3 regions of the Nocardia sp. NPDC051321 genome follow, and region 2 is predicted to be linked to each of the others. Evidence: riboswitches for the same ligand, from Rfam matches in the RefSeq annotation. Region 2 holds a riboswitch; each other region holds the start of a gene.

Region 1 (4,816 bases), on a different contig from region 2:
GAGCTGCGCCAGCCACAGCAGGCCGATCACCCCGAGCACCGCACCGGCCACCATCAGCGGACGCGGGCCGAGCTTCGGCAGCAGCGCACTGGTGACGCCCGCGGAGATCGCGATGCCGGCCGGGAAGGGCAGGAACGCGAAACCGGCCTTCAGCGACGAGTAGCCCAGGGTGATCTGGAAGTAGTAGCTGAGGAACAGGAACATCGCGAACATGGCGATCGGCACAAGCAGCGCAGCGAGGAACGCGCCGCCACGGTTGATCTCGCCCGGAATGTGCAGCGGCAGTAGCGGATTGGCCGAGCGCCGTTCGATGACGACGAACGCGATCAGCAGCGCGGCACCGGCGATGAGCAGGCCGAGGGTGCTGCCGGACAACCAGCCGTCCTCGGCGGCGCGACTGAAGCCGTAGACGATCGCGATCAGGCCGAGCGTCACGGTGACCGCGCCGGGCACGTCGTAGCCGCCGGTACGCGGCGCCGGCACGTCCTTGACCACCCACGCCAGCGCGCCGAGCAAGGCGAGCAACGCGATCGGGGTGTTCACCAGCAGGCACCAGCGCCACGAGGCGTACTCGGTGAGCGCGCCACCGGCGATCAGTCCGAGCGCGGCACCACCGGCCGAGATACCCGCGAACACGCCGAATGCGGTGGCCCGCTCGCGCGCCTCGGTGAAGGTCACCGACAACAGCGACAACGCCGCCGGTGCGAGCAACGCCGCGAACGCACCCTGCAGCGCGCGCCCAGCGAACATCTCCGCGCCGTTCTGCGCGAGACCGGCAAGTGCCGACGCGGCGGCGAAGCCGACCAGGCCGATGATGAACATCCGGCGTCGGCCCAGGTAGTCGGCCAGTCGACCGCCGAGCAGCAGCAGGCCGCCGAAGATCAGCGTGTAAGCGGTCAGCATCCACTGCTTGTTGCCGTCGCTGATGCCGAGATCAGCCTGCGCGAACGGCAGCGAGATGGTCACGATGGTGGCGTCCAGAACCACCATGAGCTGGGCTAATGCGATCACGCCGAGGGCGAACCAGCGGGCCGAACCGCCTCGTTTTTCAGATATCTCTACCGCTTGCGCAGTGTCGGTCACGGTCATCTCCTCATCACTTCGAACTCGGTGGCTATCCTGTCAGTAGGCGCCAATTGGCGTCAAGCGAAAAATGTCGTGATGCGACATTTGGCGGTTAATGACACGAAAACGCTGGGTTTCGATAAGGTGGGAGCATGCTCGAGTCACCGACGCCGACGGGCGCGAGTGCCGCAGCGCAGACCCCTGCGAGCGCCGCGCCGAACGCCAACCCCGGCCTGCGCGAACGCAAGAAGCAGCAGACCAGGTTGCGGATCATCGAGATCGGCCTGAACCTGTGCGAGGCACAGGGTTTCGACGCGACGACGGTCGAGCAAATCGCCAATGCGGCCGACGTGTCGCCGCGCACGATCAACCGGTACTTCGACAGCAAAGAGGACATCGTCCTCGGTCCGATTCAGGACTTCGGCCAGGCGGTGGCGGCGGCCCTGCGCCAGCTCCCGGTCACCGGCAACGAACTGGAATCGCTGCGCACGGCGTTCCTGCAGGTCGTCGACCGAGCCGTCAGCGAACCCGGCGGCGGCCCGGTCTCCTTCCGGCAATTCCAGCAGATGCAGCGCATCGTGCGCAGCAGTCCCTCGGTCAGCGCGCGCAGCATCGAGCACGCCGACAACAAGAACATCGCCATCGCTGAGGTGGTCGCCGAACGGCTCGGCAGCACACCCTGCGCACTGCCGGTGCGGCTGATCCTCGGCACCTGGCAGCTCATCGGTCACCTCGCCATGGAGTGCGGCGAGAGCATGTTCGACTACGACGATCTGCACGAGGCCGCCACGGCAGGCCGGAACTCCTTCACCGCCGCGTTCAAGGAGTTCTTCCGCGTCTGCGGCGGCGCGCGGACCAGCGCTTCCGGCTGAGTTCGAGGACAGAATTCGGCCGCCGCTCGACGGCCGGTTATGATGCCCTCAGGTCATGAGTGCCAGCGCGAAGCCCCGGCTTGCTGGACGGCAACCCTCCAGCAGCGGTGGGGTGCTCCGGGTGATGACCGGGCTCTCGAAGGTCGAGAGCAAGCGCGCTTTCAGGAGGTTCCCGAAATGTGTTGTTGTCCTTCGCCTAAATCCCGATAACCCCCTAGTTCTGGCGAACAACCTTTTCTTTGGAGCAAAGCTCATGAGTAATTCCACCCTGCCCGCGGCCGATATCGATCCCACCGCGCAGTGGTCCTTCGAGACCAAGCAGGTGCACGCGGGCCAGGCACCAGACGGCACCACCGGTGCCAGGGCCCTGCCCATCTATCAGACCACCTCGTACGCCTTCCGCGATACCGATCACGCCGCGGCGCTGTTCGGCCTCGCCGAGCCGGGCAACATCTACACCCGGATCATGAACCCCACCCAGGACGTGGTCGAACAGCGCGTCGCCGCGCTCGAAGGGGGTGTCGCCGCACTGCTGCTGGCCTCCGGACAAGCCGCGGAGACGTTCGCGATCCTGAACCTGGCGACCTCGGGCGATCACATCGTGTCGAGCCCGCACCTCTACGGCGGCACCTACAACCTCTTCCACTACTCGCTGCCCAAGCTCGGCATCGAGGTCTCCTTCGTCGACGACCCCGACGACCTGGACCAGTGGCGGGCCGCGATCCGGCCGAACACCAAGGCGTTCTACGGCGAGACCATCGCCAACCCGAGCAGCGCCATCTTCGACATCCCCGGTATCTCCGCCATCGCGCACGACGCCGGGCTGCCGCTGATCGTGGACAACACCGTCGCCACGCCGTACCTGATCCAGCCGCTGGCGCACGGTGCCGACATCGTCGTGCACTCGGCGACCAAGTACCTCGGCGGGCACGGTTCGGCGGTGGCGGGTGTGCTCGTCGACGGCGGCACTTTCGACTGGACGGTGACCGACGCGCAGGGACAGCCGCGCTTCCCCGGCTTCACCACCCCGGACCCGAGCTACCACGGTGCGGTGTTCGCCGACCTCGGTGCGCCCGCCTTCGCGCTCAAGGCGCGCGTGCAGTTGCTGCGGGATCTCGGCTCGGCGATCTCGCCGTTCAACGCGTTTCTGATCAGCCAGGGCATCGAGACGCTCAGCTTGCGGGTCGATCGGCATGTCGCCAACGCCAAGGCGGTGGCCGAATTCCTGACCACCCAGCCCGACGTCACGAAGGTGATCTACGCGGGTCTGCCGACTTCGCCCTGGTACGAGCGGGCCAAGCGGCTGGCACCGAAGGGGCCGGGCGCGATCGTCGCCTTCGAACTTCGCGGTGGTGTCGATGCGGGCAAGAAGTTCGTCGACGGATTAGCCCTGCACAGCCATGTGGCTAACATCGGAGATGTGCGCTCCCTCGTGATTCACCCCGCGTCGACCACACATTCGCAGCTGACGCCCGACGAGCAACTGCTCGCCGGTGTCACCCCGGGTCTGGTCCGTTTGGCGGTGGGCATCGAGGGAATCGAGGACATTCTGAGCGACCTGCGTGCCGGTTTCGCGGCGGCGGCGACGTGACGGTGAGTACCGAACCGAGTTTCGCCCGTTCGTCCGGGGTGGCCCTGCCACCCCCGGACGGGCGGCTCGGCATCATCGCCATCGGAGACGTGAAGCTGGAAAGCGGCACGGTCATCCCGCAGGTGCACCTCGCGGTGCAGCGGTGGGGCGAGCTCTCCCCCTCGCTGGACAACGTGGTGCTGGTCGAGCACGCGCTGACCGGCGACTCGCACGTGGTCGGCCACCCGGACGACATTCATCAGCTGCCCGGCTGGTGGGACGGTATGGTCGGGCCGGGCTGTCCGCTCGACACCGACGAGTGGTGTGTGATCGCGACGAACGTGCTCGGCGGCTGCCAGGGCAGCACCGGCCCTTCGACGCTGGCGCCCGACGGAAAGCCTTGGGGCGCAAGGTTTCCGGAGATATCCATCCGCGACCAGGTGTCCGCCGAGGCGGCGCTGATGGACCGGCTCGGCATCGAGCGGCTCGCCGCGGTGGTCGGCGGGTCGATGGGCGGCATGCGGGTGCTGGAGTGGATGGTCGGCGCGCCGGACCGGGTCGGCTCCGCGCTGGTGCTGGCCGTCGGCGCCCGCGCCACCGCCGACCAGATCGGCACGCAGACCACCCAGATCGCGGCCATCAAGGCCGATCCGGACTGGCAGGGCGGCGATTATCACGACACCGATCGCGCGCCGATGGCCGGCATGGGCATCGCCCGGCGGATCGCGCACCTGACCTATCGCACCGAGGACGAGCTGGACCACCGGTTCGAGAACAGCGCGCAGGGCGCCGAGGATCCGTGGCGCGGCGGCCGGTACGCGGTGCAGAGCTACCTCGACCACCAGGCCGACAAACTTTGCGGGCGTTTCGATCCCGGCACCTACGTGCTGCTGACCGAGGCGATGAACCGGCACGACGTCGGGCGCGGACGCGGCGGCGTACGAGCGGCGCTGGCCGCGACGCCGGTCCCGTGCGTGGTCGGCGGCGTCGACTCCGATCGGCTGTATCCGCTGCGCACGCAGCAGGAACTCGCCGAGGGATTGCCTGGCTGCGACGGACTGGAGGTCGTGCACTCGCGCGACGGACACGACGGCTTCCTCACCGAGGCCGCGGCGGTGTCCAAGCTGCTGACCGAGACGATGCGGCTGGCGCAGCAGAGCCGTCAGCCTGCTAACTGAATCCACCTCGTGCGCAGCGGTTTCGCCGCGCACGATCAGTCGTCGGCGGGGGCGCCGACCAGCAGGCCGACGATGGCGTGGACGAATCCCTGCAGGCGTTCGCGGGGGTATTCGTCGGGCTCGCTGACCGC
Region 2 (4,816 bases):
TCGGCGAGGGCCGCCTTCAGATACGTCTGGTCGGTGCCCTGGAAGGACCCGCTGACCACGGCTCCGCCGCCGACATCGAAGCGCGACATGCGCTTTCGATAATCGGCGATGGTGAAGGAGCCGGGCAGGTAGCCCTCGTTCTCGAACCGCGGAAACCGCGGATCGAAGATGTGGAGATGGGCATCGAACACCTGTACAGAATGCCTCAGTACGAGTTTTTCTGCTGTCGTGGAGGTAACAGCGCGTCGGTCTAGACCTTGTGCGGCTCGCTGGCCCGCAGCATGTCCTCGCGCTCGACGACCTTGACGCGCTCGCGGCCCTCCGGTTCGCCGAGCGAGCGCTCGTGCGCGTCCAGGCGGTACCAGCCCTGCCAGGTGGTGAAGGGGATGCCCTTGCCCTCCAGGAACGTGGTGACGGCGTCCAGCTCCGGCTGCGCGGCCGGGGTGAAGTTCGCGCTGTCGTCGAGCAGGCAGGCCACCGTCTCGTTGGCGTCGCCCTTGGTGTGGCCGATGAGGCCGACCGGGCCGCGCTTGATCCAACCGGTGACGTAGGTGGCGGGCACGTAGCGGTCGGCGCCGTCGGCGTTCTCGTCGCCGATCACCCGGCCCGCCTCGTTGGGCACGGTGCCCGCCTGGTCGTCGAACGGCAGGTTGGTCAGGTTCTGCGACAGGTAACCGACGGCGCGGTAGACCGCCTGCACGTCCCATTCCTTGAAGGTGCCGGTGCCCTTGACGTTGCCGGTGCCGTCGAGCTGGGTGCGCTCGGTGCGCAGGCCGACGACCTTGCCGTCCTCGCCGAGGATCTCCGAGGGCGACTCGAAGAAGTGCAGGAACAGCTTGTGCGGGCGGTTGCCGACGTCGCGAATCGCCCACTGCTCCAGCGTGTTCGCGATCATGTCGACCTGCTTGGAGTGGCGGCGCGCGGCCTCGGAGCCCTCGTCGTAGTCGATGTCCTCGGGATCGACGATGACCTCGATGGTCGGCGAATGATCCAGCTCGCGCAGCTCCAGCGGGGTGAACTTGGCCTGCGCCGGGCCGCGGCGGCCGAACACGTGCACCTCGAGCGCCTTGTTGGCCTTGAGGCCCGCGTAGACGTTCGGCGGGATCTCGGTCGGCAGCAGCTCGTCGCCGGTCTTGGCCAGCACGCGGGCCACGTCGAGGGCGACATTGCCGACGCCGAGCACGGCGACCTTCTCCGCGTCCAGCGGCCAGGTGCGCGGCACGTCCGGGTGTCCGTCGTACCAGGACACGAAGTCGGCCGCGCCATAGGAGCCGTCCAGGCCGATGCCGGGGATGCCGAGCGCGCGGTCGGCGTTGGCGCCGGTCGAGAAGATCACCGCGTCGTAGAAGGTGCGCAGGTCATCGAGGGTGATGTCGGTGCCGTAGTCGATGTTGCCGAGCAGGCGTACCTGCGGCTTGTCGAGGACCTTGTGCAGGGCGGTGATGATGCCCTTGATGCGCGGATGGTCCGGCGCGACGCCGTAGCGGATCAGCCCGAACGGCGCGGGCATGCGCTCGAACAGGTCGATGCTGACCTCGGCGTCGGACTTCATCAGCGCGTCGGCGGCGTAGATCCCGGCCGGTCCGGCGCCGACGATGGCGATGCGGAGCGGGCGGTTAGCTGCACTCTGTTCGGTCATCTTTTACGCGCACCCTTATGGTCGAGAACAAATTACGGCGTCTTCCTTAGCCTAGGCTAAGTTACGCGCTGGCTGGTTGCACCTGGCGGCGCGGACGCTGGAGTTGTCGGCTCGTGGCCACCCCAGCCGCGGCTATGACAGCAGGCCGCAGTCTCGCGATTCTATCGGTGGTGCGTGCAGTCGCCCCCGGCGGTGCGTGAACTGAACGGATGCCGCCGACGTGCGCTCTTGGGTTATCCGCTCGCGCGCCGTTGATTCCCCGCGCGGCACAACAACCTTCGTCGCCTGCGGCGCGGCGGTGCGGGGGTGCGCGCCGGATAACGCCGCCGACCAGGGATCATCGTGGCATGAGCGATCAGCAGTCACCTGCGGAGGACGAAGTCATCAAGGTCGACCAGACCGACAAGCGTTCCGTGGCACCGTTCGTCGCCGCGGCTGTTGTCGCGGTGCTCGTGCTCGGCGCGATCGTGCTCGGCGGGGTGCTGTCGCCCGCTGAGAAAAATGTCACAGAATCGGACCGGATCACCGCCGCGGTGCGCAACTTCGTCGAGGGGTCTAACAACACCGACTTGGTGCCCCCACCAGGCGCTGGCTGCCAGGGCTTCGATCCGAAACGGTCCCCACTTGCCGGGCGGTCCGGCGGCGGAAAGACTGTGGAAATCACGAAACTCGATGATCCGCAGGTCGACGGCGATCGGGCGAAGGCGACGGTCACCACCAAGGTCGACGGCGATGAGCAGACTTCCACCTGGAACCTGACCAGATCCGGCGACAAATGGCTGGTCTGTAATTGAGCATTCTCATACCGTGAGCAGCCATTTGACAGGGTGACCCCAGTCCAGGCAATCTCAGCAGAAGGTCATGAGAACCAGTGTCAAGCCCCGGCAATACTGGTCGGCAACCCTCCTCCGCGGTGGGGTGCTCCGGGTGACGACCTGGCCGCGCGTCAAACCCGAGCGCGGCAAGTGCGGATTCTAGGAGGGTCCAAATGAGTTATGCCGGTGACATCACCCCGCAGCAGGCTTGGGATCTGTTGCGAGACAACCCCGAAGCCGTCTTGGTCGACGTGCGTACCGAGGCCGAATGGAAGTTTGTCGGCGTGCCCGACACCAGTTCGATCGAGCGCCCGACGGTGCTGATCGAGTGGGTCGACTCGACCGGCACGCGCAACGGCGAGTTCACCGAGCAGCTGGTCACGGCGCTCGACGGGCACAATCCCGAAGCCCCGGTGATCTTCCTCTGCCGCTCGGGGCAGCGCTCCATCGGCGCGGCGATCGCCTCGACGCAGGCCGGGTTCGGCACCTCGTACAACGTGCTCGAGGGTTTCGAAGGACCGGTCGACGCCGACGGACATCGCGGCGGAACCGGCTGGCGTGCCCTCGGCTTGCCCTGGCGGCAGTCATGAGCACGTGCTGTAGGTCCGCGTTTGTGGGGTGCGGCGCAGGGAGGCAGTCGTGATTACCGGTGGTGCGTTCGACAAGCCGCTGCCCGATGGCGTCGGCCCCGCGACCCTCGGGGTGCGCGGCGGGTTGCGCCGCTCCGGTTTCGAGGAAACCTCCGAGGCGCTCTACCTGACCTCGGGCTTCGTCTACGAGAGCGCGGAGGCCGCCGAGGCCGCGTTCACCGGCGACGTGGAGCATTTCGTCTACTCCCGCTACGGCAACCCGACGGTGGCCATGTTCGAGGAGCGGATGCGGCTGCTCGACGGCGCCGAGGCGTGCTTCGCGACCGCGAGCGGAATGTCCGCGGTATTCACCGCTTTGGGTGCGCTGCTCGGGGCCGGTGATCGGCTTGTCGCCGCGCGCAGCCTATTCGGGTCCTGCTTCGTGGTGTGCAACGAGATCCTGCCGCGCTGGGGCATCGAGACCGTCTTCGTCGACGGCGAGGATCTCGAGCAGTGGGAGCAGGCGTTGTCCGTGCCCACCGAGGCGGTGTTCTTCGAAACCCCGGCCAATCCCATGCAGACCCTCGTCGACGTGCGCCGGGTCACCGAGCTCGCGCACGCCGCGGGCGCGAAGGTGGTGCTGGACAACGTCTTTGCCACCCCGCTGCTGCAGCGCGGCTTCGAACTCGGCGCCGACGTGGTCGTCTACTCCGGCACCAAGCACATCGACGGCCAGGGCCGGGTGCTCGGCGGCGCCATCCTCGGCGCGAAGGACTACATCGACGGCCCGGTGAAAACCCTGATGCGCCATACCGGTCCGGCCCTGAGCCCGTTCAACGCGTGGACCCTGCTAAAGGGTTTGGAGACAATGCCGCTGCGCGTGCGTCATTCGACCGAATCGGCGTTGCGTATCGCCCGCTTCCTGGAGGCCGACAAGTCGGTCAGCTGGGTGAAATACCCGTTCCTGCAATCACATCCGCAGCACGACCTGGCCACCAGCCAGATGAGCGCAGGCGGCACCGTGGTCACCTTCGAACTGAACGCTCCCGCGCACGAGGCGAAGAAGCGCGCCTTCGAAGTCCTCAACCGCCTGCGCATCATCGACATCTCCAACAACCTCGGCGACGCCAAATCCCTGATCACCCACCCCGCCACCACAACCCACCGCGCGATGGGCCCCGAAGGCCGGGCCACCATCGGCCTCTCCGACGGCGTCCTCCGCATCTCCACCGGCCTAGAGGACGTCGAAGACCTCCTAGCCGACCTCGACCACGCCCTCAGCTAGCGGATTTTCCACACAGATCACAGCAGGTCGACGCCCACACGTCGCACAGGCAGCTCAGTCCCTGTGCGACGTGTGGATGGTCTGTGGGGTCAGGCCAGGGCGCGGAGGCGGGGGGCCAGGTCGCGTTGGAAGAGGTCGAGGAAGCGGCGTTGGTCGTGGCCGGGAGCGTGGAAGACCAGGTGGTTGAGGCCGGCGTCCAGGTAGGGCTTGATGAGGTCGACGGTTTGGTCGGGGTCGCTGGCGACGATCCAGCGTTTGGCGATCTGTTCGATCGGCAGGGCGTCGGCGGCGGCTTCCATTTCGATGGGGTCGGTGATGCTGTGCTTTTGTTCGGGGGTGAGGCTCAGGGGGGCCCAGAAGCGGGTGTTCTCCTGTGCCAGTTCGGGATCGGTGTCGTAGGAGATCTTGATCTCGATCATCCGGTCGATGTCGTCGACGGTGCGGCCTGCCTTGGCGGCGCCCTCGGCGACGGCGGGCATCAGCTTCTCGGTGTAGAGGTCCATGCCCT
Region 3 (4,816 bases), on a different contig from region 2:
GGTGCCCTCCGTGGTTACGCTGCGCTACCTCCTCCGGGCCCGTCGCTCGCGCGGCCGTGTTCCCCGCAAGTCGTTCGGCGAGTTCGGGCGGCACCGCTTCACCGCCGAAGATCAACAGCCGGACCGCGTCCAGCGCCTCGGCGGGCCAGGTGGCGGCCAGCGTCGGCACCGTGGACACGATGCTGATTTCGCGCCGCACCAGCCACGGACCGAGATCGGCACCGGTGCGGACCAGGTCGCGCGGGGCGGGGACGAGGCAGGCGCCGTTGCGCCAGGCCAGCCACATTTCCTCGCAGGAGGCGTCGAAGGCGACGGAGAGTCCGGCGAGCACCCGGTCGCCGGGGCCGATCGGGGCGTCCGGCAGGAAGAGGCGAGCCTCGGCGTCCACGAACGCGGCGGCGTTGCGATGAGTCACCGCAACACCTTTCGGCGTTCCGGTGGAGCCCGAGGTAAAGATGATCCAGGCGTCGTCGGTGGGGGTCGGCAGCGTGCTGGTGCTCGCGTCGGCCGGATTGTCCGCTGCGGCACGGATTCCCGCCGGTGTCGTCTCGATGCCCGCCGCGGTGACGATCGCGGTGACCTGAGCCTCGCCGAAGACCAGCTGGGCTCGCTCGTCCGGGTCGTCGGCGTCGACCGGCACATACGCGGCGCCCGCGTACAAGACGGCGAGGATGGTCAGGTAGAGCTCCCGGGAGCCCGACGGCATCCGAACGCCGACTCGGTCGCCCGGCCGCACGCCCGCCGTGGTGAGCCTGGCCATGGTCTTCTCGATCTCGACGACGAGTTCGAGGTAGCTGAGCACCATCTGGCCGTCATCGATGGCGGGTGCGTCTGGATGGGTCAGCGCGGTCGCGGTCAGGATGTCGACGAGGGTCCGGGCCTGCGGCGTGTGCGCGGTCCGGCGTAGTGGGTCAACCGTCACATCAACCTGTGGTTGGAGCATGACGCCCTGCCCACCTCCCATTCGACCTGCCTCGCACTTCCCTGGTGTTGTTTGTGTCATAGCTGGGTTACCAGTTGGCAAACGCCCTGGTGACCAGTTGTCCACGGTACTCGGGGTTGTCGACGTTTGTTGCGCACCGCCGCGGCTGCCGCTCGGGAGATCGCGGACGGGGTTGTTGCAGGTCGTGGCGATTTCTGCCGGGCACGCCGAAGCAAGGCCTGGTGGGCGGGTTACCCGGTGGGTTCGCTGGGCGGTCGCTGAACCGGCGTGCTCAACCCGGTGTGATTCCCCTCATCGGCCTGGTGATCTTGCAGCTCAGTGCGTTTCGGGTCACGCCGCGGAGGCGGCGGTGCCGACGCCGAGCGCGGCGAGGATGGCGGCGCCGGCCAGTTCGAGCCGGTCCCGGATCCGCGGACGGCGCAGCAGCGCGACCGCACGAGAGGCGGCCAGCGCCAAGAGCACCATCGCGACCGCCGCAATCGACGATTCGACGGCACCGAGCGCGAGGGTGTTGGCGAAGGTGACCTCGGTCAGGAACTGGGGCAGTACGGCGAGATAGAACAGCCCGACTTTCGGGTTGAACAGGCACGAGACGACGCCTGCGGTGAACGCCGAGCGAACCGATGCGCGGGAGCCGCCGCCCGCCCGCGCGAGGCCGTCGGCGCCGTCGGATTCCCGGCCGGCGATGCGCTGCCGTCGTTGCTCGAGCAGCGCGCGAATACCCAAGTACACCAAGTAGATTCCACCGATCAGCTTCAGCGCGCGGTACGCCGTCGCCGACTGCTCGAGCAGCGTGGCGACACCAGCGGCGACCACCACCGCCCACAGCAGCCCGCCCAGCGACGACCCGATCGCGGCCGCGACGCCCGGTCGCGCGTCGACCAGCGAGAACCGCAGCACCAGGAACGAATCCGGCCCCGGCGTGAGCGCCAGCAGGACGCACAGGCCGACGAAGCTGATCAGTAGCGAAAGTGACACCTCACGATGTGAACCCAGCACGGCCGAATTGGCAACGCTTTATTGCCTGCCGACACACGCGCCGTGGCCGTGGTTGACAGCGCCGGGGGGCATCTGCCAATCTCGGAACAGGTCATGAGTACCAGCGTTCAGCCCCGGCTTGCTGGTCGGCAACCCTCCTCCGCGGTGGGGTGCTCCGGGTGACGACCGGGCTGACACCCGACCGGGTGCGGCAAGCGCGGACTCGACGAATCGTCTGATTGCGGGTCCCAGAGCCGACGGGATTTTCGTGATGACTGCTGTGGTGAGCCAGAACGCTAGGGGACGGCAGACGGCGGAGCCGGCGGGGTGGGTAAGCTCTGCCCCCCTCGCCAGGGTATCCGGTGACGACCTCCAGGTGCCCCTCGTCCAGGGCGGGACGACCACCTACGCCAACTTCGACTACGCCGCGAGCGCACCGGCATTGGCCCAGGTCACCGACCGGGTGCAGCAGCTGCTGCCGTTCTACGCAAGCGTGCACCGCGGCGCGGGCTACGCCTCGCGGATCTCCACCGAGTGCTACGAGGCGGCCCGTGGTTCGGTGAGGCGCTTCCTCGACGCGACCGACGACCAGGTGGTGGTGTTCACCCGCAACACCACCGACTCGCTGAATCTGCTCGCGTCCTGCGTGCCCGGCGACACCGTGGTGCTCGACATCGAGCATCACGCCAACTTCCTGCCGTGGACCAGGCACGGCCGCCGCGTCGTGCAGGCCGCGGCCACCGTCGAGGAGACCGTCGGGCGGTTGGTCGCCGAGCTGTGTAGCAAGCCCGCCGCGCTGCTCGCGGTCACCGGCGCGTCCAACGTCACCGGCGAGGTGCTGCCGCTGGAGCGCCTGGCCACCATCGCCCACCAGTGCGGCGCCCGCATCCTCGTCGACGCCGCCCAGCTCGCGCCGCACCGGCGAATCAGCCTGCGCGACACCGGCATCGACTACCTCGCGTTTTCCGGGCACAAGCTGTACGCGCCGTTCGGCGCGGGCGTGCTGGTCGGCCGCCGCGACTGGCTCGACACCGCGCAGCCCTACCTGGCCGGTGGCGGCGCGGTCCGTGAGGTCACCACCGCCGGCGCCGAATGGGCGCCCGCGCCGCAACGGCACGAGGGTGGTTCACCCAACGTGCTCGGCGCCGCCGCACTCGCCGCCGCCTGCGACGCGCTCAGTCGAATCGACGCCGACACCCTCGCCGCGCACGAACACCGCCTGGCCGACCGGCTGCGCGACGGCCTCGCCGCCATCCCCGGCGTCAACCTGCTGCGTATCTGGAACGACGCACCCGACACCGTCGGCATCGTCGCCTTCACCCTGGACGGCTTCGTCCCCGGCCACGTCGCCGCCTACCTCTCCGCCGAACACGGCATCGGCGTCCGCGACGGCCGCTTCTGCGCGCACCCGCTGCTCGCCCGCCTCGACCTCGACGGTGCGCTCCGCGCCAGCATCGGCCTAGGCACCACCCTCGCCGACGTAGACCGGCTCATCGAAGCCGTCGGCACCCTCGTGCGCACCGGCCCGGCCTGGAACTACGCCGCCACACAGGGTCTTTGGAACCCCACCCCCGAAACCCGCCCGTTCACTTCCGAAGCCCCGACCGGCGCGGCTCCCTGCCTGATCGGCTAGTCCGGCAACAGCGGTCGCCCGGCCTCGGCTCAGTCGCCGAGCCTTGTCGGGCGGTGGTACCGGCCGTTGTAGTAGAGCAGGGGAGCGGCGGCGGGGGTTTCGTTGGTGTTGTCGTGGACTCGGGTCACCAGGCCGACGACGAGGGTGTGGTCGCCGAGGGGGATCAGCTGGTGGATGGTGGCGCGCAGCCAGATGGGCGTGCCGTGCAGGACCGGTTCGCCGGTGTCGAGGGTGGTCCACAGCGAACGGTCGGTGAAACGGTCCGCGGCGGTGCGGGCGAAGCGCTGAGCCAGGTCGTGCTGGTGTTCGCCGAGAAAATGAATGACGACGGACTCGGCATCGAGCAGGGCGGTCAGGCTGGAAGAGGTGTGCGCGATGTTGAAAGACACCAGCGGAGGCGCCAGCGACAGCGACGCGAAAGACGTCGCGGTGAAGCCGATCGGGCCGTTCGGAGAGTTCAGCGTGACAACGGTGACGCCCGCCGGATAGTGGCGCATCGAGGCGCGGAATTGCTCGGCGGTGATCCCGCTCAGATCATCAGGGACCTGGAAATCCGTGGCGGGCCGTTCTGCTTCGGTCACCCACCCAAACCTACGCTGTCCCGGCTCCCCCGCCTCTCCGGGTATTTAGGCCAGACTTGGGTGGCGTGAGAGTGACGTTGGCGACTGGCGGTATCGATGGGGGTGGATTAGCCCGTGCCCGGTGAGTTACCCATGTGCTTGCGAGATCAGTGGTGGCGGTGGGTTAAAGAAAAAGACTGGCTGGGGTGATGTGCTGGGTTAGTCGACGTCCAGGGGGAGGCCTGCGGTTATTCGGACCAGTTCGTGGAAAGAGGTGCGGAACACTGTGTTCGGGTGGCCGCCTGCGGCCCATACCTCGCGATGGTTCGATAGGGCGGTGTCTACCCAGGTGGGGAGGTTGGTGGGGTGGCCGACGGGGGCGATGCCGCCGATCGGCTGGCCGGTGACCTCGCGGACCATTTCGGCGGGGGCCGGGGTGAGGGTGCCGTCGAGGCGCTTTCCGGTGGATTCGAGGTCTACCTCGTGCGCGCCGGAGACCAGGAGCAGCACAGGATCCTCGTCCAGCAGGAAGACCAGCGCGGAGGTGATGGCGCCCACCTCGACGCCGAGCGTTCGCGCGGCATCTTCGACGGTGGGGGTTGGTGCCGGCTGGGTCACGATGACACCGTGATGGCCTCGGGCGATGAGGGTGTCCGCGACTCGGCAGGCGATCGGTGGCAATGTCGACCTGCGCATGCCACC

The links. Region 2 has a riboswitch for S-adenosylmethionine ahead of ACIA8C_RS12335 (rhodanese-like domain-containing protein). Riboswitches for the same ligand answer to the same signal wherever they lie in the genome.
Region 1: another riboswitch for S-adenosylmethionine. It lies ahead of ACIA8C_RS26275 (bifunctional o-acetylhomoserine/o-acetylserine sulfhydrylase); the one in region 2 lies ahead of ACIA8C_RS12335 (rhodanese-like domain-containing protein).
Region 3: another riboswitch for S-adenosylmethionine. It lies ahead of ACIA8C_RS16155 (aminotransferase class V-fold PLP-dependent enzyme); the one in region 2 lies ahead of ACIA8C_RS12335 (rhodanese-like domain-containing protein).

The regions. Positions count from the first base shown of each region.
Region 1 is NZ_JBITEM010000011.1:108,786-113,601, reverse strand. It holds gene ACIA8C_RS26285 (MFS transporter) at 1-1,089, opposite strand, end outside; gene ACIA8C_RS26280 (TetR/AcrR family transcriptional regulator) at 1,218-1,937, shown strand; SAM riboswitch class IV at 1,989-2,099, shown strand; gene ACIA8C_RS26275 (bifunctional o-acetylhomoserine/o-acetylserine sulfhydrylase) at 2,191-3,528, shown strand; gene ACIA8C_RS26270 (homoserine O-acetyltransferase) at 3,525-4,685, shown strand; gene ACIA8C_RS26265 (TetR/AcrR family transcriptional regulator) at 4,721-4,816, opposite strand, start outside.
Region 2 is NZ_JBITEM010000004.1:572,291-577,106, forward strand. It holds gene ACIA8C_RS12320 (amidohydrolase family protein) at 1-191, opposite strand, end outside; gene ACIA8C_RS12325 (FAD-dependent oxidoreductase) at 251-1,639, opposite strand; gene ACIA8C_RS12330 (hypothetical protein) at 1,987-2,433, shown strand; SAM riboswitch class IV at 2,497-2,613, shown strand; gene ACIA8C_RS12335 (rhodanese-like domain-containing protein) at 2,628-3,044, shown strand; gene ACIA8C_RS12340 (O-succinylhomoserine sulfhydrylase) at 3,094-4,308, shown strand; gene fgd (glucose-6-phosphate dehydrogenase (coenzyme-F420)) at 4,398-4,816, opposite strand, start outside.
Region 3 is NZ_JBITEM010000006.1:264,827-269,642, reverse strand. It holds gene ACIA8C_RS16165 (Pls/PosA family non-ribosomal peptide synthetase) at 1-943, opposite strand, end outside; gene ACIA8C_RS16160 (LysE family translocator) at 1,274-1,921, opposite strand; SAM riboswitch class IV at 2,032-2,145, shown strand; gene ACIA8C_RS16155 (aminotransferase class V-fold PLP-dependent enzyme) at 2,193-3,554, shown strand; gene ACIA8C_RS16150 (flavin reductase family protein) at 3,584-4,135, opposite strand; gene ACIA8C_RS16145 (YbaK/EbsC family protein) at 4,334-4,810, opposite strand.